DNA from 4 places in the Lysinibacillus sp. GW821-FHT14F06 genome. Region 4 is predicted to be linked to each of the others. Evidence: riboswitches for the same ligand, from Rfam matches in the RefSeq annotation. Region 4 holds a riboswitch; each other region holds the start of a gene.
The links. A riboswitch is a leader RNA that binds a small molecule or an ion and turns the genes downstream of it on or off. The one in region 4 is predicted to bind S-adenosylmethionine.
Positions count from the first base shown of each region.

Region 1: linked by a shared signal. The riboswitch ahead of AC1RNS_RS12315 (O-acetylhomoserine aminocarboxypropyltransferase/cysteine synthase family protein) and the one ahead of AC1RNS_RS25745 (bifunctional homocysteine S-methyltransferase/methylenetetrahydrofolate reductase) in region 4 are both predicted to bind S-adenosylmethionine.
Region 2: linked by a shared signal. The riboswitch ahead of AC1RNS_RS18050 (cyclase family protein) and the one ahead of AC1RNS_RS25745 (bifunctional homocysteine S-methyltransferase/methylenetetrahydrofolate reductase) in region 4 are both predicted to bind S-adenosylmethionine.
Region 3: linked by a shared signal. The riboswitch ahead of AC1RNS_RS11940 (MetQ/NlpA family ABC transporter substrate-binding protein) and the one ahead of AC1RNS_RS25745 (bifunctional homocysteine S-methyltransferase/methylenetetrahydrofolate reductase) in region 4 are both predicted to bind S-adenosylmethionine.

Region 1 covers NZ_JBXAPF010000011.1:122,333-127,848, forward strand. Annotated here, with positions in the region: gene AC1RNS_RS12300 (homoserine dehydrogenase) at 1-119, opposite strand, end outside; gene AC1RNS_RS12305 (hypothetical protein) at 615-884, shown strand; gene AC1RNS_RS12310 (hypothetical protein) at 881-1,267, opposite strand; gene AC1RNS_RS12315 (O-acetylhomoserine aminocarboxypropyltransferase/cysteine synthase family protein) at 1,649-2,950, opposite strand; SAM riboswitch class I at 3,069-3,182, opposite strand; gene AC1RNS_RS12320 (glycerol-3-phosphate acyltransferase) at 3,339-3,971, shown strand; gene AC1RNS_RS12325 (DASS family sodium-coupled anion symporter) at 4,168-5,516, shown strand, end outside.
Region 2 covers NZ_JBXAPF010000022.1:42,280-47,795, reverse strand. Annotated here, with positions in the region: gene AC1RNS_RS18060 (NAD-dependent epimerase/dehydratase family protein) at 196-1,044, opposite strand; gene AC1RNS_RS18055 (aminotransferase-like domain-containing protein) at 1,152-2,495, shown strand; SAM riboswitch class I at 2,598-2,702, shown strand; gene AC1RNS_RS18050 (cyclase family protein) at 2,830-3,567, shown strand; gene AC1RNS_RS18045 (DedA family protein) at 3,608-4,198, opposite strand; gene AC1RNS_RS18040 (Cof-type HAD-IIB family hydrolase) at 4,353-5,126, opposite strand; gene AC1RNS_RS18035 (DUF2225 domain-containing protein) at 5,472-5,516, shown strand, end outside.
Region 3 covers NZ_JBXAPF010000011.1:34,607-40,122, reverse strand. Annotated here, with positions in the region: gene AC1RNS_RS11960 (alpha-hydroxy acid oxidase) at 1-6, opposite strand, end outside; gene AC1RNS_RS11955 (enoyl-CoA hydratase/isomerase family protein) at 21-800, opposite strand; gene AC1RNS_RS11950 (methionine ABC transporter permease) at 812-1,483, opposite strand; gene AC1RNS_RS11945 (methionine ABC transporter ATP-binding protein) at 1,476-2,501, opposite strand; gene AC1RNS_RS11940 (MetQ/NlpA family ABC transporter substrate-binding protein) at 2,633-3,466, opposite strand; SAM riboswitch class I at 3,555-3,659, opposite strand; gene AC1RNS_RS11935 (PPC domain-containing DNA-binding protein) at 3,882-4,385, shown strand; gene AC1RNS_RS11930 (pyridoxal phosphate-dependent aminotransferase) at 4,846-5,516, opposite strand, start outside.
Region 4 covers NZ_JBXAPF010000055.1:9,160-14,675, forward strand. Annotated here, with positions in the region: partial or broken gene AC1RNS_RS25735 (methyl-accepting chemotaxis protein) at 1-357, shown strand, start outside; gene AC1RNS_RS25740 (protoporphyrinogen oxidase) at 675-2,063, shown strand; SAM riboswitch class I at 2,189-2,287, shown strand; gene AC1RNS_RS25745 (bifunctional homocysteine S-methyltransferase/methylenetetrahydrofolate reductase) at 2,374-4,221, shown strand; gene metH (methionine synthase) at 4,214-5,516, shown strand, end outside.

The sequences.
Region 1 (5,516 bases), on a different contig from region 4:
GCTACTTCTAACTCAATGCCTAATTTATTTTTAAGCTCTTCTCGCTTTTCGTTTAATATATGGTAAATCCCCTGACCTACCGTCCCAAATCCTAAGATCGCTGCCTTTATAGTTGCCATTCCTGTTATTCCCTCCAACTTACATTCCGCAGTTTCATTATATTTAAGCATTAGCTTCATCCGTACTAATTTTGAAATGTGCGTACACCAGTAAAGTAACTTTGATAAATATGACTTTTTGGTATTTCACCCTCATCTAGAATAAATTTGGCTCATGTAGATAAACCGACGTACAAATTCAAATAATTCAAAATTTAACTTAAAGAAAATTGTAACGCAAATACATACATTGCACAAGAAAAATCTTTCTAGGACGGACATTTGTTTTCCCTAGACGTGCAAAAGAAATCGGTTTCATTCCCTTTATTATACGTTTTTTAAGATGTTCTATAATCTATGAACAAATATTGACGATTTTTTATCTTCATTCAGTAGGAGACTACTACCTCTACAGATGGTGAGATGAATGCGGTTTAGGTTCCTTTTCAGTGGGTTTCCAAACACTTACTGAATGAAGATAAAGCCTCCGGCGAATGTCACGGATTTTTAGAAGGAATGAATTGTGCAGGCACAATTCAAAATCCTGACGCATTGTTTATCTGTGCGAAAGCGAAGCGACAGCAACAATTACGCCAAGGCGAAATTGATAAAAGGATTGTCTTTCTTCTATTATATATGTATGTTACAACATCTATAAAAATTGTTCTTTTGATAGATAGCCATAAAATTATTTACAAAAATAGCTTACTCCCTTTTTCTGTTCAATTAAAAAGCTCATTCCCTGTAGCAGCAGAGAATGAGCTCAAATATATGAGGGAGAATTAACTAGCTTTTATTAACAACTGATAACGAGATTGTTTAATAGCTTGCTGAACAAGTCCTATTTCATCTTGTGTAAAATTTGGTATAGCATACGTACGTTCAACTAGTTGAAATGTACCGTATTTTAAATAAAACTCTGTCGCAGGTAGATGAATATGACTCATTCCATATTCTTCATATGCCTCAAAAACTTCTTTTACTGTATAGCCTTCCTCTTTTGCATAAACATTTTCCTCAAAAGCAGAATGTCCAAAAGTTTGTTGCCACTTACTTTCAACTGATGCCAGTATGTTTTGAATGGACATGTTGTTCACAAACACATGACCTTCATTTAGTTCGTAAATAAGATAAGATGCAATGTTTTGTGCACTATAAACATTTCCCATTTAAAACACTCCTTTATCATCAGTTTTTTAGTGAGAGTAGCTGCTGGCTTGGCAGCTACTCATATATATTTCAAAAGTGGGGGAGCACTTATGAAAACGAATGGAATCATAGTATCATTTGGAGCACCTAACCGATCAAAAAGTCAGTGCTGGAAATTGGTTCTAGGTTGGTAGCCTTTCGAACGCTTAACTTATTTCCTAGTATACAACATGGTTTTATCTAAGTCAATAATACTTATAAAATTACTAGGTATTATTTATAAAAAATTTCAGATAATTTATCAAATGAGATAAGTGCTTGATGTAGCAACGTTTTACGCATTACCAAATGAGGCTTATCGAATGAGAAAATACGTAAACGCCACAACATTAGCCGATATTTTATGCTTCAACCTTTTGTTGTGAAGCTGTTACTTGCTCAATAGCTTGTTCTAAATCTGCAATAATATCCTCTACTGCCTCTAAACCGATTGATAAGCGAATGAGCGACTCGGTTACGCCAGTTTGAATTAGCTCTTCTGCTGATAGTTGCTGATGTGTAGTAGAAGCTGGATGAATTATTAATGATTTAGCATCCCCTACATTAGCTACGTGGGAGAATAATTTCACACTATCGATTAATTTACGCCCTGCTTCACGTCCACCTTTAATGCCAAATGTAAGCACAGAACCGAAGCCATTTCTTAAATATTTTTTAGCTAAATCATGTGTAGGAAAATCTTCTAAGCCATTATAATTTACATATTCCACAGATGGGTGGTTTCGTAAATATTCAGCTACTGCTAAAGCATTTTCGTTATGTTTAGGGATACGCAAATGAAGCGTTTCTAAACCTTGTAATAAATTAAATGCTGCATCAGCACTTAATGTTGGTCCGAAGTCACGTAGTAATTGTACACGCAGTTTTGTAGCAAATGCAGCTGCTGCTGTGTCTATACCATATCTGATACCATGATAGGAAGCATCTGGCTCAGTGAATCCTGGGAAACGACCACGAGTCCAATCAAATTTCCCTGCATCAACGACAACGCCACCTAAAGTTGTTCCATGTCCACCAATCCATTTTGTTGCGGAGTGAACAACGATATCGGCACCGAAGTCAATTGGTGTAGAGCCATATGGTGAAGCAAATGTACTATCAATAATTAATGGTAAGCCGCTTTCATGTGCAATATTAGCCACTGCTTCAATGTCCAGTACTTTTAAACTTGGGTTACCGTAAATTTCAGCGAATACTGCTTTTGTTTTATCAGTGATTGCTGCTTTGAAGTTCTCAGGATTTGTTTCATCTACAAAAATTGTTTTAATACCATAGTTTGGTAGTGTGTTAGCAAATAAGTTATAAGTACCACCATATAAAGAGCTAGCTGCAACAATTTCATCCCCTGCACCTGCAAGATTTAATATTGAAAATGCTATTGCTGCTGCACCAGATGAAAGTGCTACTGCTGCAGTACCGCCTTCTAATAAAGCGACACGCTTTTCAAATACATCTACAGTTGGGTTCGTAATACGCGTGTAAATATTACCAGCTTCCTCTAAGGCAAAAAGACGTTGCGCATGGGCAGTGTCTTTAAACACAAAAGCTGTTGAGCGATATACGGGTACGGTACGAGATCCTGTTACTGGGTCTGGCTCTTGGCCACCATGTAACAGCAATGTTTCTGGTTTAAAATTTGTCATTATATACCTCCAAGTGGTTATTTTTTTACGATGGTACCGGAGATGAGGAGGATTTTTTCAGTAGAAAAACAAAAACCCCCTTCAGCTAAGAAGAGGGTTGCGGTTGCAAGTTTTCCTCCCCTTATCTGCCAGATCCAAGTAAGAATCTGTAGGAATTAGCACCTTAGCAAGTATGTCACTTACTGGTTGCCGGGCATCATAGGGCCTATCCCTCCGCCGCTCTTGATAAGAGTATTGAGATTCAATTTCCATCGTTGTTACACAGTATAAACATAGACTTTTTTTCTGTCAATACTAAAATTTTATTTTTTCCGAAACTTCAGTCTGCTTCTTTACGTAATATGAACGCATACACTATTTTAATATTTATTTAGAAAGGAGGATTTTCATGATCAAAACCATCATTCTATTTATTATTGTTGGTTATTTTATCGGCTGTCTTCATGGCTCTAAAGTGGCTCAGTTTTTATCCGGTGTAGATTTAAAAAAGACTGGTCATGGGAATGCAGGTGCATCCAATGCAACCCTTTCCCTAGGATGGAAATATGGGGTATTAGTAGCGATTATCGATATTGGTAAAGGTGTATTAGCGATTATCGGCGCACATTTCTATCTAGCAGATGCAACACATTACACAGAGGTACAGGTTTGGCTCTTCATCTATCTCATAGCAGCAGGTGTCATTCTAGGTCATAATTTTCCATTTCATATGGGCTTTAATGGCGGTAAAGGTACAGCCTCCATCATAGGAATCTTGCTTGCTGTTGATTGGAAAATTGGTTTATTTGCACTTATTTTATTTGTCATTTTATCTTTTGCAACAAACTATTTAATCGTTGGCGTTTTAGAGTTTTATCTTGTTTTTTGTACAGCAACTTTTTTATGGATTCCTGGGATAGGTCCAACGATCATTGCTTTGCTACTTTTTGGAATAGCTATCATTTTGCATATAGAAAATATTAAACGATTAGTCAAAGGAACAGAGCCTAAAGTAACTTCAGCTTTTAAGAAAAAGAAATAATAATTTTTTGGATGTTTTTGTCTTTTCTATGACCATATATTTTCTCTTTATTTACTATTAATGCTGTAAAAAAAGAGTATTTCACATATTAATTTTTTCTCCAGTAAATAGACAAATTATTTTCTTAATAAAACATTTTACTGACCGATGTTATAGACAATAATCGTCATATTTATTGTAGAAAGGATGAGAAAATATGTCTACACTTCAACAAGAAGCAGCAAAACGTAATTTGAAGCCACTTTGGATTGGTTTAGCCTTTGCTTCATTAATCATCATTATTTTTTTACCTAATAGCGGCGATTTACCTGTTGCGGGTCAACGGGCTTTAGCCATCTTAGCTTTCGCAGTCATCCTTTGGGTAACGGAAGCAGTTTCATATCCTGTCAGCTCTGCCATGATTATCGCACTCGTAACTGTTTTACTAGGACTTGCTCCGTCAATAGACGATCCAACAACAGAATTAGGAACAGCAGGTGCCTTAAAACTAGCTTTAAGTGGATTTAGTAATTCTGCAGTCGCCCTAGTAGCCGCAGCTCTATTTTTAGCAGCAGCGATGCAAATTACCAACTTACATAAACGACTTGCCCTATGGATACTTTCGCTTGTAGGGACTAAAACAAAAGCAATCGTTTTTGGGGCCATTTTAGTATCTATAGCACTCGCATTTTTTGTTCCTTCTGCTACAGCTCGTGCCGGAGCAGTGGTCCCAATACTACTTGGAATGGTCGCTGCATTTGGTTTGCCTCGTGATAGCCGACTCGCTGCCTTACTTGTCATTACCTCAGTACAGGCCGTCTCCATTTGGAATATTGGGATTAAGACAGCAGCCGCTCAAAATATGGTCGCTTTAAATTTTATTCAAGAACAATTTAATGTGGATATTTCTTGGGGTACCTGGTTACTCTACGCAGCCCCCTTCTCGATTATCATGTCTATAGCTTTATTTTTCATTATGATTTCTCTGATTAAGCCTGAAACTAATAACATAGAAGGCGGTAAAGAGGTAATCAAAAAGCAGCTTGCAGAACTAGGCCCATTAAAAGCTCCAGAAATTCGTTTAATCATTACGTCAATGATTTTACTATTTTTCTGGGCAACTGAGGGCAAGCTACACCCATTCGACACAACAACAGTCACAATTATTGCCATCGCTATTCTATTAATGCCCAAAATTGGTGTTTATACTTGGAAGGAAGTTGAGCCTCATATTCCTTGGGGGACAATTATCGTCTTTGCGGTAGGTATTATGCTAGGCACAGTTTTATTGAATACGAAAGGTGCATCATGGTTATCTGACAAGGTGTTTGGTTCACTTGGTCTAGATACTATGCCGATACTAGCAACAATCGCATTGGTTACACTATTTAATATTCTTATTCACTTAGGTTTTGCCAGTGCGACAAGCTTAGCATCTGCGCTTGTACCTGTGTTTATCGTTTTGGCCTCCACATTAACTACTAATGTTGATCAGGTCGGTTTCGTCATCGTGCAGCAATTTGTAATTAGCTTTGGATTCCTGTTACCGATAAGCGCACCACAAAA
Region 2 (5,516 bases), on a different contig from region 4:
TTAGGGATGTAATATTGTAGCCCAGAATTCATTAATGTTTGTTCTATTCCTTGATGTCATGTCATCTCAGCTATGGCTACTGGATATCTATATTAGAGAGGACAAGGATTTTTAGAAGGTTATCCTATATAAATAAGTTGTGCACTATTTGAAATTGCTTTTTATTCTATTCGCTGAAGTTGTTCTTGTAAGCACTCATTTTTCACTAATGAAACCCTGTCTCCATGATGGAAATTTTAAATGAAATCCACGCTTTTTGGCTTTTTCATTGGATGCTCCTCTTTCCCATGGTATTTTTCCACTAAGATATTTGGGAGGCAATGCTCTTAGCTGTTCCGCATAAAATCTACCCCATATACTATTTTTAGCAGGTTTATCATCTACTATATTGTATACTCCTTTTTCCCATGCAATAGCCTTTATGGTTGCTGCTACTGCATCTTCAATATGGATAAAAGAGGTGATTCCATCATTTACAGTTATTTCATTGTTAAGATATTGTTGTGCAATTAAGCCTTGAGAAGCATACCATGTACCTGGTCCATAAAGAGCTCCATACCTTAAAATCACTGAGTTTTGAATTTCCTGGATAGCATTCTCTAAAGCCACTATTCCGTCTACCGTTGTTTTTCGTTTACCTGCTGCATTAGTATCCAAAGGTGTCTCTTCAAATGCAATCATGTCACCTGGTTCATATGCCCAAGCAATACTTTGAGCAATTATTCTTTTCACATTATTTTTTTTAGCAGCATCTACTAAATATCGAGTTCCAATTGTTCTTACTTTTGCATTATCCTCAACACTTCCATGCTGAAGTGCCGTAACCTGATGGATAATCATATCTGGTTGAAAATCTTGTAGGATTGTCTCAACATCCTCCCTTTCAAGTATATTTCCAACATAAGCTGTGGCACCTAACGTCTGTAATATATCTACTTTTGCAGTACTGGTTGTCATTCCTCCAACTTTATAGCCATCTTCAACTAAAGCTTTAATAAGTTTTTTTCCAATTACACCAGTTGCACCCGTTACCAAAATTCTCATATTTTGCCCATCCTTTTCATGTTGCTTTCAACAATATCATTGTATGGTTGTTACTTACTCTATACAATAACTATAAAATGAATCTGTACCGGTAAAGGGGTATGTAAATGTTGAAATATCAACAAATTATTACAGATATACTTAACGAAATTGAGCAAGGTATTTTAACACAAGGAGCAAAACTACCTTCTATCCGCGAACTAAAAAACCGATATTTCTGCAGTTCAGAAACCGTGTTAAAAGCATTAAATGAATTAAAATATCAGCATAGAATTTTTTCCATCCCAAAGAGTGGTTTCTATGTACTGTCTACAGCAAATTACGAAAGTGCTGTGAATACAGATTTAATTGATTTTGCTACGGCAATACCCGAAAAAACAATGTTTCCTTATACGGAATTTCAACATTGTTTGAACCAGGCCATTGAAGTTCATCATGATGGCCTTTTCTCTTACGGAATGACTTTTCATGGATTAGACTCCTTAATCTTAGAGATAAAAAAATTACTAGAGCAATATCAGGTGTTTACTAAAAAAGAAGATATTGTGATTACAACTGGCACTCAGCAGGCTCTATACATATTGACAGTAATGCCTTTCCCAAACGAAGGGGATACTATTGTAGTCGAGCAACCTACCTACCACCTGTTTAATCGTTTACTGGAAACAACTGGTATTAAATATATTGGCATTAAGCGTGATGCAAACGGGATAAATCTACAGCAATTAGAAAAAATTTTTTCTGAACATCGTGTAAAATTTTTCTATACTATGCCACGGTTCCATAATCCTTTAGGAACTTCTTTTAGTAAAAAAGACAAATTAAATATATTAGCTCTAGCAAATAAATATAATGTCTATATTGTTGAGGATGATTATGTAGCTGATTTTGATTTAAATACCAAAGCAGATCCTATGTTTGCCTATGATATATGTAATCGTGTTATTTATCTAAAAAGCTTTTCAAAGATTATCTTCCCTGGATTGCGCGTTGGGGCTACCGTACTTCCTAGTCTAATTTCTAAACATTTCCTAGCTTTAAAAAGAGTGGTTGATTATGATACTAGCCTTATAACACAGGGAGCATTGGACCTTTATTTAAAAAGTGGAATGTTTCATTCCCATAGTAGGATGCTGGCCAAAAAGTATGCAGAGAAATCAACTATTTTACATGAGGAGGTACAATATCTAGCCAACTCTTCAATTATTGACTATACACGACCACACTCGCTCGATACTAAGCTCCACATTGTTTTACCACCCAGAATAAATATAGATACTTTAATTCAACATTTACGCATTAAAGATGTGCATATTAAAGCTATTGACGAAAATTACTTAACTAATTTTCACAAGGAAAATATACTCAAAATCGATGCAAGAAATACAAATCTATTCTTGATTGCACAAGGTGTTCAAAAAATATTTACGGCTGTAACAGAGATAATATAGTAGTATTAAATCTTAACCATGTATCCCTATCAAACTTGTAAACTATAAATAAATATGCTAATGTATTTGTAATCGTTATTTCCGAAAATTTTTATATTGCATTTCTTATCAAGAGAGACGGAGGGATTGGCCCTATGAAGTCTCAGCAACCAGCCTATAGGTATGGTGCTAACTCCAATTGGCAAAATATTGCCTTGAAGATGAGAAGACTAACATCAGTTGCTTTGCACAAGAGTCCTCTTCTCCAAGGAGGGCTCTTTTTTATGGTTGTGATCTTAACAAGAAGGACAAGCAGGGAATAACTCATACTATTAATAGAAAGCAGGTAAATACGATGACGAATGAACTTTTACATGCAGTGCAGCTATTGAAATCAAAAAAATGGGTGGATTTAACACATACATTTGGACCAAATTCACCACACTTCTTTATGTTTGAGGACGCAAAGTTTGAAACATTATTTTCTCATGATGATGGCTTTTTTGCGCAGCAATTCTCTTTTCCAGGACAATATGGAACACATATCGATCCACCTATCCACTTTGTAAGGGACACTCGTTTTTTAGAAGAATTGGATTTAAAAGAATTAGTACTACCATTAATCGTGATTGATAAATCGAAGGAAGCCGAACAAAATAATGATTTTACATTAACTGTTCAGGATATTCTTGACTTTGAGGCTGAGCATGGGGAAATTGAAGCAGGTACATTTGTTGCTCTACGTACTGATTGGAGTAAGCGCTGGCCAAATAAGGATGCATTCAATAATAAGGATGCTGAGGGTCATAATCATATACCAGGCTGGGGATTAGAGGCATTACAATTTTTATTCAAAGAACGAAAGGTTAGTGCTATTGGTCACGAGACTTTCGACACTGACTCAGCAGCAGATTTTCGCAAGAATGGTAAGTTAGACGGTGAATATTTTGTACTTGAGCAAGATACTTATCAAATTGAGCTATTAACAAATTTAGATCAGCTACCACCAAAAGGGGCTGTCATTTTCAATATAGTACCGAAACCAGAAAAAGCATCTGGATTCCCTGTTCGTTCATTTGCCATCTTACCTTAAAAATAAATAAGGGTCTCATTCATTTAGAAGAATCAGACCCTTATTTATTTCTTTTTTTGAAAAAATAATAAATGACCAACATTATTATGATGAATACTGCGATAAGATAAATACTGTAGTGAGATAAATAAAATCCTACATAGCGCCATTTCTCACCCAGTACTTTTCCTAATGTAATAAAAGTAAATGTCCAAATAAACGCTCCTGCATAAGCAAAAATGGCAAATTTTCTATATGGATAGTTATTAATTGCTGCAATATATGCGGTAAGATGGCGTACACCTGGAATAAAATAACCTATCAGTAATAAGACAGGCCCTATTTTCGTAAACAATTTTTTAGTAAAATCAATTTTTTGTTTAGTAATATGAATCTTTGGTCCATATTTATGCAATAAAGGTAGCCCGAATCGATACCCTATATAATAACTTAAGGTAATGCCACCAATTGCGCCTATGGTTGCGCTAAGTAATGCTGGAACATGTGCTAGTGTTTCTCGATATACGCTATATCCTACATATGTTAAAAATATTTCATCAGGAATAGGCAACCCAACAATCCCTCCAACTAGGATAAGAATAATGCCAAAATACCCGTAATGTTCAATAAGAGATTGCACATGATGCGCCATAAATTCATCCCACCTATAGCATTATAATCATTTTTTATCGTTAGCTTTATCATACTCAATGTAGTTAACTTTATGAGCACTGTAGCCTCAATCATTTTTTCCTTTGACACCCCTCTAAATTTACTAAAAATATTAGCTTTCAAAAATGACTTACTTAAATTATTTTTAGCTCCTGTAAAGCATGATATATGCCGCCTTCAATGGATTTTTTCGTTATATAATCAGCACTACTTTTCAAAGCCTCACTTCCATTCCCCATTGCAACCCCAAGACCAACCTGTTCTAGCATATCTATATCATTATCGCCATCGCCAAACGCAAGTGCTTCCTCAGGGCTAAAATTAAAATAATCAAGTACAGCCTGTACGGCAATCGATTTGGAAACATCATATTGCAATACATTTGTAATATACGGATGCCATCTTTTAAATTTTAAATGAGGAAATTGTGCTGTATATATTTGCTCAATATCTTTATTAGCATATAAACACATTAGATAAATTTCCTGCTCTACAATATTCTCATGAAATTCAGGAAATTTAGATAAAGATAGTGTTTCTTGCAGAGCTTTTAGTGTCCTTGGCTTGTGTACGTTATTCATAAATAAATGTTCTGTAAAAAATGAAAGACTCTGTTTATTCTCTTCAGCAAAAACTTGAACTGCTTGGACAATATTTTTGTCAATTGATATTTTATGTATTACCTGATTTTGATGCTTAACATACGCTCCGTTAGCGGTTATAAATGTCTCTATTCCTATGCTTCTTAAATTTTGACACATTGATAATGGTCTTCCTGTAGCAGCAACAATGCTAATTCCCCTCTGTTTTAGCTGATGTATTGCCCTCCTAGTGCTTTCTTCAATACAACCATCTTCATAGTTAATAAGTGTTCCATCTACGTCAAAAAAAACAATTTTACAATCCATCATACACCCCTCACCTTAAATAGTTATAAATACCCACTAATGTTATTTAAGTTCTTAAAATGATTCGCAATTAGCATAAACATTTGTACGTAATTTGACAAATTTAAATAAATCATATAACTTCTGTTCACTATACCGATAAACACTATTGCAAATACATATAGAAACGGTCACAAACAAAAAAAGTAATAATATTTTTATTTTAATAATCCTAAAGGAGTATACCAAAGAACACAGAATTGTTAAAATGGAAGATAATCAATTAAATACATTGAACGATAATACTCATCGTATAAATAGAACAAAAGAAACAACAATTAATTAAGAGTAAAGGAGTTGATTCTTATGGCATTTAACATTTACTACTATGAAAGTAGTGTGGATTGTAAG
Region 3 (5,516 bases), on a different contig from region 4:
TGTCATCGTTACTACCTCACTTATTTATTAAAAATAGGCTTTCTTTTATTTAAAAATGCCTGTATACCTTCGTTATAATCCTCTGCACTAAAGGAGTTGAGAATGATTTGAGCTAGCACATCATTTTCTTCATTTTCACCATCTACAATAGCTTGGATAATTTTTTTAATGCCTGCATTGGCCACAGATGATTTACTTAAGAGTTGCTCAGCGAATTGCTGTGTGGCATTTTCAATATTCTCTGGCTCATGTAGGGCGGTAATCAAGCCAATGCTTTTTCCTTCTTCAGCTGTAAAAATATTTGCTGTGTATAAAATTTCTTTTGCCTTAGCAACTCCAACAATATTGATAAGACGTTTTGTACTTTCAAGATTATAGACAATGCCAATGTTTGCGGCAGTGATGCCTAGTTTACTTTTAGGTGTAGCAATTCTAAAATCACAGGCATTTGCTAACTCTAAGCCGCCACCAATCGCTAAGCCCTGTATCATAGCTATGGTTGGGTGCGGAAATTTATAGAGTGCATCAATTGCCCTTAATGCTAAATCATTGTATGCCTTCGCATTGTCAGCTGCATAACGAATATCTAAAAACTCACTAATATCTGCCCCTGAAGAAAAGGCTACTTCATTCACGCCGCGGACAATTAAAAGTTTAATAGAAGGGTCAGAGCTTAAATGACTAAGCTCATCCAAAATAGCCTGAAACATTTCCCTTGATAAAGAGTTACGTTTCTCAGGACGATTAATTACTAAAGTTGCTATATAACCATTTTTCTCTATATAAATTTCCTTTGTCACAGTGCTCCTCCTTAATCCTTCTTAAGTTTTGCTGCAAATCGATTGCCAATAGATTGAATACTCTGAACAAGGATGATTAAAATAAAGACGGTCGCATACATAACATCGACCTCATAGCGTAAATGACCATAACGGTAAGCAAGATCACCTAAACCACCCGCACCAACCATACCTGCCATTGCCGTTGCTCCAATAAGACCAATTGTGGCAATGGTTAAGCCTAAAATAATAGAAGGGCGAGCCTCGCGTAATAAAACATTCCAGATGATATGACGACGTTTAATGCCCATTGCTGTATAAGCCTCTACAACACCTGGGTCCACTTCTAAAAGTGCTGTCTCCATCAGTCGTGCGATATAAGGTGCCGTATAAACAACAAGTGGTACAATCACACCTTTCACACCAATAGTTGTCCCAACAATTAGTTTTGTAAACGGTAAAATAAAGAAGAGTAAAATGATAAATGGAACAGAGCGAATTATATTAATGAATAAATTGAAAAATTGATAAAGAAATTTATTTTCGAAAGATTGACCAGGACGTGTTAAAACAATTAAAAGTCCTAATGGAATTCCAATGACTATGGAAAAGAATAAAGAAATTCCGACCATTTGGAAGGTTTCGATAATTGATTTCCCAATAACATCTGACCAATCTGTAAAGAAGCTTTGAATACTATCCATTTTGGTCGCCTCCTAATTCTTCTACGGCTACGCCATTTTCTGTGAAATACGTTAATGCCTTTTGTACAATATGCGTTTCACCATTTAAATGAACGACGATATTTCCGACGATGCCATTTTTTAATTCAATAATATTGGCAGTTAAAATATTTGGCTGAACATCGTAAACTTTGCTGACCTCTGCCAATAACGGTTTTCCAGTACTTTCGCCGAGAAATGTTAGACGAATAACACTCCCTGAAACATTGAGCTGCTGAATAAGGGAAAGAGATAGATTGCGCTGTGAAATCGTGCTCAAGAACTTTCTCGTTGTTGGATGCTGTGGCTTCGCAAAAAGATCAATAGCTGAACCATATTCCACAACTTTCCCTGCTTCAAGAACAGATACGTCATCGCAGATTTTTTGTATGACATTCATTTCATGCGTAATAAGTAATATAGTAATGCCCAGCTCACGATTAATTTTCAATAGTAGTTCAAGAATGGCTTCTGTTGTTTCTGGATCAAGTGCACTAGTCGCTTCATCACTTAGTAAGATTTCAGGTTCTTGTGCCAACGCACGTGCAATAGCAACACGTTGTTTTTGACCACCTGAAAGCTGACTTGGAAAGCTCTCTAATTTTTCTGTTAAGCCAACAATTTCAGCATATTTCGCCACACGATTTTTCACTTCGGTATCGTTATAGCCAAGTAGCTTTAATGGGACAGCTATATTGTTATAAACGGTTGCTGTTTTTAAGAGATTAAAATGCTGAAAAATCATCCCGATTTTTTGACGAGTCTTACGAAGATCATTAAGGGAAAGGGAAGTAATATCCACATTGTTGATCCAAACTTTTCCTGCAGTTGGGCGTTCCAATAGGTTAACACAGCGAATAAGTGTGCTTTTACCTGCACCACTATAGCCAATGACTCCATGAATTTCACCTTTTTTAACATGAAGGTTAATCCCATCAACTGCTCTGACAATACCTTTTTTTGTTTTAAATTCTTTGGATATATTTTTTAACCGAATCATATGGATGTCTCCTTTCTAAAAAGCAAGAATCTGCTCGCTTTCCCAGAGGAGTCTCGCAGATTCTCTATTTTATCCTGCATTTAAACTAATAATCTGTGGAAAATCCCTGCTGATTAAAGTTTCACTACTGTTTACCAGCTTGCAATGACAGATCCTTTAAATTCATCTTCAATAAATTTACGTACTTCATCAGATTGATAAGCTTCAACGAATTTTTTAATGGTTGGATCGTTCTCATTTTCGGCACGTACTACAATATAGTTTACATAAGGAGAGTCAGTAGATTCTAAAAGGATAGAATCCTCTTTAGGATTAATGCCAGCCTCAAGCGCAAAGTTTGTATTAATAGCCGCTACATCAACCTCACTAAGCTGCTTTGGAATTTGTGCAGCCTCTAACTCTATGAATTTTAAATTTTTCTTGTTTTCCTCAACATCACGGATAGACGCTGTTAGGCCAGCACCTTCTTTTAATTTAATAAAGCCAGCCTCTTGCAGGACGAACAGCGCACGAGCACCGTTTGTTGGATCATTTGGTAAACCAAATGTTGCACCGTCCGGTATTTCATCAAAAGATTTATATTTTTCAGAGTAAACACCCATTGGATTCAGAATAGTTTTTCCTACTGGTACTAAGTCTGTATCATGATCTTTATTAAATGTATCTAAGAAAGGCTTGTGCTGATAGCTGTTTGCATCAAGATCACCTTCAGCTAATGAAGTATTAGGCAAAACATAGTCAGAGAAGGATTTAAGCTCTACTTCCAAGCCTTTTTCCTTTGCCACTTTAGCTGCAATCTCTGCAATTTGTTCATGTGGACCAGAAGTGACACCTACTACGATCTTATTTTCATCAATAGCCTTACCTTGATCGCCTTTACTATCTTCTTTTGTACCACAGCCTACTAATGCTGCTGCTAATGTAAAACCTGCTAAGCCTAATAAAAATTTGTTTCGTTTCTTCATGAAAATGACCTCCAAAGTTTGTTGTATCGATTTTTAAAAATAAAAAAACTCTCTTATAAACTAAGAGAGGCTCATGAAAAAACGTCCTCTCTTATCTATCAAACGATGATCGTTTGCAGGATTTAGCACCTTCCTTTAAAAAGGAGGTTGCCGAGCTTCATAGGGCCAGTCCCTCAGCTACTCTTGATAAGAGATATATAGTATTTTTATAAATCCGATAGAACTAATATAAATTATAGGTTATTATTAGTCAATAAATATTTTAATTTTTTATTTAATTTTGATTTAATGGATGTTTGTATGTCCGCTGAATCAGGTAAAGCCCCAGAGGATGTCATGAATTTTATAGAGGAACTTATCAAGTGAGCTATATTTGGTAACGATAATAAATGTATAAGCAAAAAGAGGTGTATAGATGTCTATAAGAGTAAATTATGGAGTTGGAGCATTTGGAAAAGTGATTAGTGCTCGTATTTTAATGGGAACTGATATTATCGAGGGTATAGAGGCTATCTGTCAAGAGAACGATATTGAGTCGGCTACCCTTGTTAGCTGTATTGGCAGTTTTCAAAAAAGTAGTTTTGTTTATTTAGTACCGGATGAGACATCTAAAATCAATGTCCGTTTCTGTGAAGTGGTTAAAAAAGAGGGCCCGCTTGAATTTATTCAAGGTGCTGGTGTTGTGTGTAAACGTGATGGGGAATATGAGACACATCTTCATGGATCAATGAGTGATCAATGGGGCCAAGTATCGGGAGGACATTTGGTGAAGGGGGGGAATATTGTGATTACAGCCGATATCGTTTTAGCAGAGGTACAGGGCATTCAGCATATTCGCCAATTTGATGATGAAACAGGACATGTTCAATTTTATCCCTTAGAAAAAGACTTACAGAGTCCAAGAAAGATTGAGAAATGAAAAAACTGTTCTATGGCATTGCTGTAGAACAGTTTTTTTAATTTGATTATATCAATTATTCCTCGGCATAATTGCGTCCAGAATCGGCTTTGTGCTAAGGCCAGCGTGATGCAGGCAGTTAGCCGTTATCGCATGGATGCGATACATCCTTTATTAACTCCTTTTCGATTCTGTGACATCCGCCAGAGGCTTTGGGCCAACAGATGTTTTTTGTGCGAAAGCATAGTGCTAACGCAGCGGCAGCAACATGATGTTGGTCTCAAGTCGTGTGTTGTTGCTGCTGTCGCTTCGCTTTCGCACAGATAAAACCGTGTTGCTGTCGCTTCGCTTTCGCACAGATAAATTGCCATAGGACGTGGAGTTCTTAGACTGAGTTCCTCTATTTCAGCGGGTGTTTGGACACCTCTGAAAAGTAGCTTAAATTCGCATTCATCTCACCACCTATAGAGGTGGGAGACTTCTACTGAAAGAAGTTAAATAAATTTAATTGTTCGATTCGATTTATGGCTTCACGTAAACGCTCTTCGCTTACAAGTAAGCCAACGCGGACATAGCCCTCACCATATTGTCCAAAGCCATTTCCTGCTGCTACAGCAATATCTGCCTTGTCGAGTAAGAGATCTGCAAATTGTTCACTTGTATAGCCTACTGGAACGGGGAGCCATGCAAAAAAAGAGCCCTTAGGTGCAGTTACATGCCAGCCAATACGCTGAGCCTCTTCGATTAGGACATTTCGTCGACGTTCATAAGTGGCTCTGAGCTCGTCTGCACATTCCTGTGATGCTGAGAGTGCAATCGCCGCTGCTTGTTGTACAGCAGGGAATTGACTGCAAAAAAGGTGATCTTGTATTAGATTGATAGCAGCAATAATATCAGCATTCCCAACTGCAAAGCCAATGCGCCACCCTGCCATATTGTATGTTTTGGATAGTGTATACATTTCAATTCCAACATCTTTAGCACCATCTGCCTGTAGGAAGCTAACAGGTTTGTTTCCATCAAATCCAATTGCCCCATAGGCAAAATCATGTGAAACGATGATATTATGCTCTTTTGCAAAGCGAACGGTTTCCTCGAAAAATTCATTTGTTGCAGTACCACCAGTTGGATTATTAGGGTAATTCAGATATA
Region 4 (5,516 bases):
GCGGGTAAAGGCTTTAATATAGTTGCAGATGAGGTTCGAAAACTATCAATTCAAACAAAAGATTCTGTAACATCAGTAGCCATGTTGTTACAAAAAACAAATGAACGGACAGATAAGTTAACACACTCTCTTAATAATATTCAAGAAGAGGTCATATCTGGCAAGGAAAATATGGTTCAAACAGAAGGGCAATTTACGAAGATATTAGAATCAATGACAGAAGCAAAAGAACAGAATGATAGTATGGAAAAAGAAGTATTAACAATAGCAGAGATTCTTAATGAGCTGGGAGTTGCCTTTGAAGAAGTAACAAATTCAGCCGAGAAATTAGCAAATGTTGCCCAACACTTAAATTAATTCACGGCAAGGATATTTTTATTGGGGCAAACGAAAATCTACAGCCTGTAAACACTATAACAAGCATCAATATGTGTAATTTAATGGTTCGTGAGGTAATATATAGGTTGTGTAATGTAACAAGCAGATGTCCGAGATTGTAAGTTAAAAGTATTTTTTCGTTTCATCATGGAAAGATACATACTTTAGTCATAGAAATGGAGCTATCCTAACCACTGGATAGCTCCATTTTTGCTAAATTTGTAAAGGGTTTAGCGTAATTTTCAATAAAAAGAGTTTATACTAAAGGAAGACAACAAAAATTAGGGGCGGTTAATATGGAAACAGTGGTTGTATTAGGCGGCGGTATTACGGGTTTATGTACGATGCATTATTTGCAGCGTCAAGTGAAGGAGAAAAATTTAGATGTAAAGCTTGTGCTTGTTGAAAAAAATACATATCTAGGGGGTAAGTTACACTCTGATTACGAACAGGGATTCATTATGGAAACAGGGGCAGATTCGATTGTAGCTCGTCATAAAGGTGTTATGGAGCTTGTTGAAGAGCTTAATTTTGAGAAGGATTTGGTATATAACGAAACTGGGATTTCCTATATATACACAAATAATGAGCTCCATGCCATTCCGGCAGATTCGACGTTCGGTATTCCAATGAGCTTACACTCTCTGGAAGAAAGTACACTTGTATCCGAAGAAGGTAAAAAAGTAGCGTTAAGGGATTTGACAATGCCAAATGTGGGCTTTACAAAGGACAGCTCTATTGGAGAATTTTTAACGTATTATTTAGGAGAGGAGCTTGTCCAAAACCAAATAGCGCCAGTACTTGCAGGAGTGTATTCAGGAGATTTACATCAACTATCGATTGCTTCCACTTTACCTTATTTAATTGATTATAAAAATGAGTATGGAAGTATCATTAAAGGTTTTGATGCAAATCGAGAACAATTTGTAAAAGCTGCTAATAAAAAGTTTATTTCGTTTAAAAATGGTTTATCGTCTTTAATTGATCGTCTTGAAGAAATGTTAACTGATGTAGAAATTTTAAAGGGAATTACCACTACTAGTGTCAACAAGCAGGAAAATCACTACCGAGTTACTTTGGCAAATGATACGATCATTGATGCAGATCATGTTGTTTTAGCATTACCTAATGAAGCTGTACAGAGCCTATTAACGGATGAAACATTGAACCGTTATTTTGAACAGTTCAATACTGCCTCAGCCATTACAATTTATTTAGGATTTGATATACCTGATAATAGATTGCCAGCTGATGGAACAGGCTTTATTGTGTCACATAATTCGGATGTAATCTGTAATGCAGCGACATGGACAAGCCGCAAGTGGAAGCATACTTCAGCAAATGAGCAATTACTCGTTCGAATCTTCTATAAAAGCATTAACCCTGTGTATGAGAAATTACTTACGATGACAGATGAAGAATTAACAGTTGTTGCCCTAGAGGATGTAAGAAAAAGCTTGGGGATTGAAGAAAAACCAAATGTCGTAAATGTGAGTAGATGGATTGATCAAATGCCAAAGTATGATTTAGCGCATCGTGAGGCATTACAGGGTTTATTACAAGAGCTCGAAACAAATTATCCGAATTTATCCATTGCGGGCTGCTCTTATTTTGGTGTAGGTATAGGTGCTTGTATTCAAAACGGTAAAAAAATTGGGGAGAATATTGCTGAAAAACTCTCTTAATTGCAGAATATAAGACAAAAAATTATATTTTTCGTTTGAAATATCCTTTGTTACGTGAAATAGTCTTGACTCAAACGTTTGTTAACGATATGATTCTTTTAATTATTTAAAAAATTCATACTAAATTCTTATCAAGAGAAGCTGAGGGACTGGCCCTATGATGCTTCAGCAACCAACTTTTGTCAGGTGCTAAATCCAGAAGACCCTATGGTCAAAGATGAGAAGGAACAACAATTACGAAACGTAAAAGCCTTCTTTGTGTTAAAGAAGGCTTTTTTATTATAGAAAAATAGGAAGAGGGGCTAGTTTTATGGGATTGCTTGAAAAGTTAAAAACGCATGTTCTGACAGCAGATGGTGCAATTGGTACGGTATTATACGGTTATGGCTTGGAGTACTGTCATGAGGAAATGAATGTTCAAAGACCAGAATTAATTGAAAAGATTCATAGAGAGTACATCGCGGCTGGAGCCGATATTATTCAAACAAATACTTATGGAGCGAATGCCATAAAATTAGCACGCTATGGATTAGAATCGCGTGTTCAACAGTTTAATGAAGCTGCTATTACGATTGCAAAGCGAGCTGCTGCAGATGGTGGCCAATTTGTTTTAGGAACTATTGGAGGAATTCGAGGCATCCGAAAAAGCGATGCAACGTTAGAAGAAATTTTATCGACCGTGGAAGAGCAAGCAACTGTCTTACTTGCTGGGAATCCAGATGGACTTTTACTCGAAACCTATTATGATTTTGAAGAATTAACAGCAACATTAAAGATGCTTCGAGCAAAAACCAAGTTGCCAATAATTGCGCAAGTTTCAATGCATGAACCGGGAGTATTGCAAAATGGAAAGAGTTTAAATTACGCTCTACATGAGCTTGAGGCACTTGGCGCTGATATCGTAGGTGTTAACTGTCGTTTAGGTCCATTCCATACGATTCAAGCATTTGAAGGTGTAGAACTTCCTGAAAAGGCATTTATGTCAGCATATCCAAATGCATCTCTTCTAGACTTAGAAGATGGTCGGGTTGTTTATGAGTCTGAGACAGACTATTTTGGTCGAGCAGCCGTAGCACTTCGAGATCAAGGTGTACGTTTAATAGGAGGGTGCTGTGGTACGACGCCAAAGCATATTGCTGCAGCGAAAAAATACTTAGAGGAATTATCTCCGGTAGAAGAAAAATTAGCGAAGCCTGAAAAAGTAGAGATTGTACGTGAGGCAGAACCATCAAGATTTGAGCCTCTGCATTTAAAAGTAAAACGTCAACGCTCGGTTATTGTTGAGTTGGATACACCGAGACATTTAGAAATCGATGGCTTTATTAAAGGTGCTAAAAAATTATATGAAGCAGGCGCAGATGTGGTTATGATGGCAGATAATTCGCTCGCGTCTCCAAGAATAAGTAATGTGGCAATGGGCGCATTGTTGAAAGAAACACATGGGGTACGTCCGTTAACACATATTACATGCCGAGATCGTAATTTAATTGGCCTGCAATCCCATTTAATGGGCTTAAATGCACTAGGGATTCATGATATATTAGCGGTGACTGGAGATCCAACAAAGGTTGGCGATTTCCCAGGGGCAACAAGTGTTTATGACGTATCATCAATGGAGCTGATCCAATTAATCAAACAGTTAAATGAAGGTGTATCATTTTCAGGGAAGCCGCTGCGTCAAAAGGCGAATTTCTCTGTAGCCGCTGCGTTCAATCCGAATGTACGTGTATTAGACCGAGCTGTATCTCGATTAGAAAAGAAAATTGAGCATGGAGCAGATTATTTTATTTCACAACCTGTCTATACAAAGGAAAAAATTATAGAAATTTATGAGGCAACAAAGCATTTAGAAGCACCAATCTATATAGGGATTATGCCAGTAACGAGCTATAAAAGTGCGGAGTTCTTACATCATGAAGTACCAGGCATTAAATTATCTGAAGAAGCCTTAGCACGTATGAAGGCTTGTGGCGAGGATAAGGAGCGCGCAACGCTTGAGGGAATTGCAATTGCTAAGGAATTAGTAGAGGTAGCTGCACAATATTTCAATGGTATTTATCTTATTACACCATTCCTACGCTATGATATGACACTAGAACTAATGAAATTTATTGAGCAATTGGATGAACAAAAAAAAGGGGTAAGTATAAATGGCTAAGCATTTGATTGAAGAGCAACTAGAGAAACGAATTTTAATTCTTGATGGCGCAATGGGGACAATGCTACAGAATGAAAACTTATCAGCTGAGGATTTCGGTGGCGAGGAATATGATGGCTGTAATGAAAATCTTGTACTAACTAGACCGGATGTGCTTGAAAAGGTTCATAGAAAATATTTAGAGGCTGGGGCAGATATTATTTGTACAAATACATTTGGAGGCACTCCTCTTGTATTAAATGAATATGATCTGGGGGCGAAGGCAGAGGAAATCAATAAGCGTGCTGTAGAAATAGCACGTAAGGCAGTGGATGATTTTTCTACCTCTGATTGGCCGCGTTTTGTAGCAGGAGCGATGGGGCCTACTACAAAAACCTTATCAGTGACAGGTGGAATTACCTTTGATGAACTAGAAGAAAACTTCTATGTACAGGCAAAGGCATTAATTGAAGCTGGAGCAGATGTATTATTGCTAGAAACCAGCCAGGATATGCTCAATGTTAAGGCAGGTACTTTAGGAGTATCTCGCGCATTTGAAGTGACTGGCAAAGAGCTGCCTGTGATGATATCAGGAACAATTGAACCGATGGGAACGACACTTGCAGGACAATCCATTGATGCATTCTACATTTCTATCGAGCATATTAAACCACTATCTGTAGGTTTGAACTGTGCGACAGGTCCAGAATTTATGACGGATCATATTCGTTCATTAGCAGAGCTTTCAACGGGGTATATAAGCTGTTACCCAAATGCAGGCTTACCGGACGAGGAGGGCTGCTACCATGAATCACCAGAGTCACTGTCACAAAAGCTAAAAGGCTTTGCTGAAAAGGGATGGTTGAACATTGTAGGAGGCTGCTGTGGAACAACACCAGCACATATTGCTGCCATTCGTGAGGTACTAAAAGAGGAAACACCACGCCAATTACCAGAGACAACACATGGTCATGTAGTGTCAGGTATCGAGCCATTAGTGTATGACGATTCTATGCGTCCATTATTTATTGGAGAACGTACAAATGTAATTGGTTCTCGTAAGTTTAAAAATCTAATTATTGATGGGAAATTTGAGGAAGCCGCAGAAATTGCTCGTGCACAAGTCAAGAATGGTGCCCATGTTATTGATATTTGTTTAGCGAATCCTGATCGCGATGAACTAGCCGATATTCGAGGCTTTATGCAGGAGGTTGTGAAAAAAGTAAAGGTACCTCTTGTTATTGACTCAACTGATGAAAAAGTTATCGAAGAAGCACTTAAATTTTCGCAAGGGAAAGCTATTATCAACTCTATCA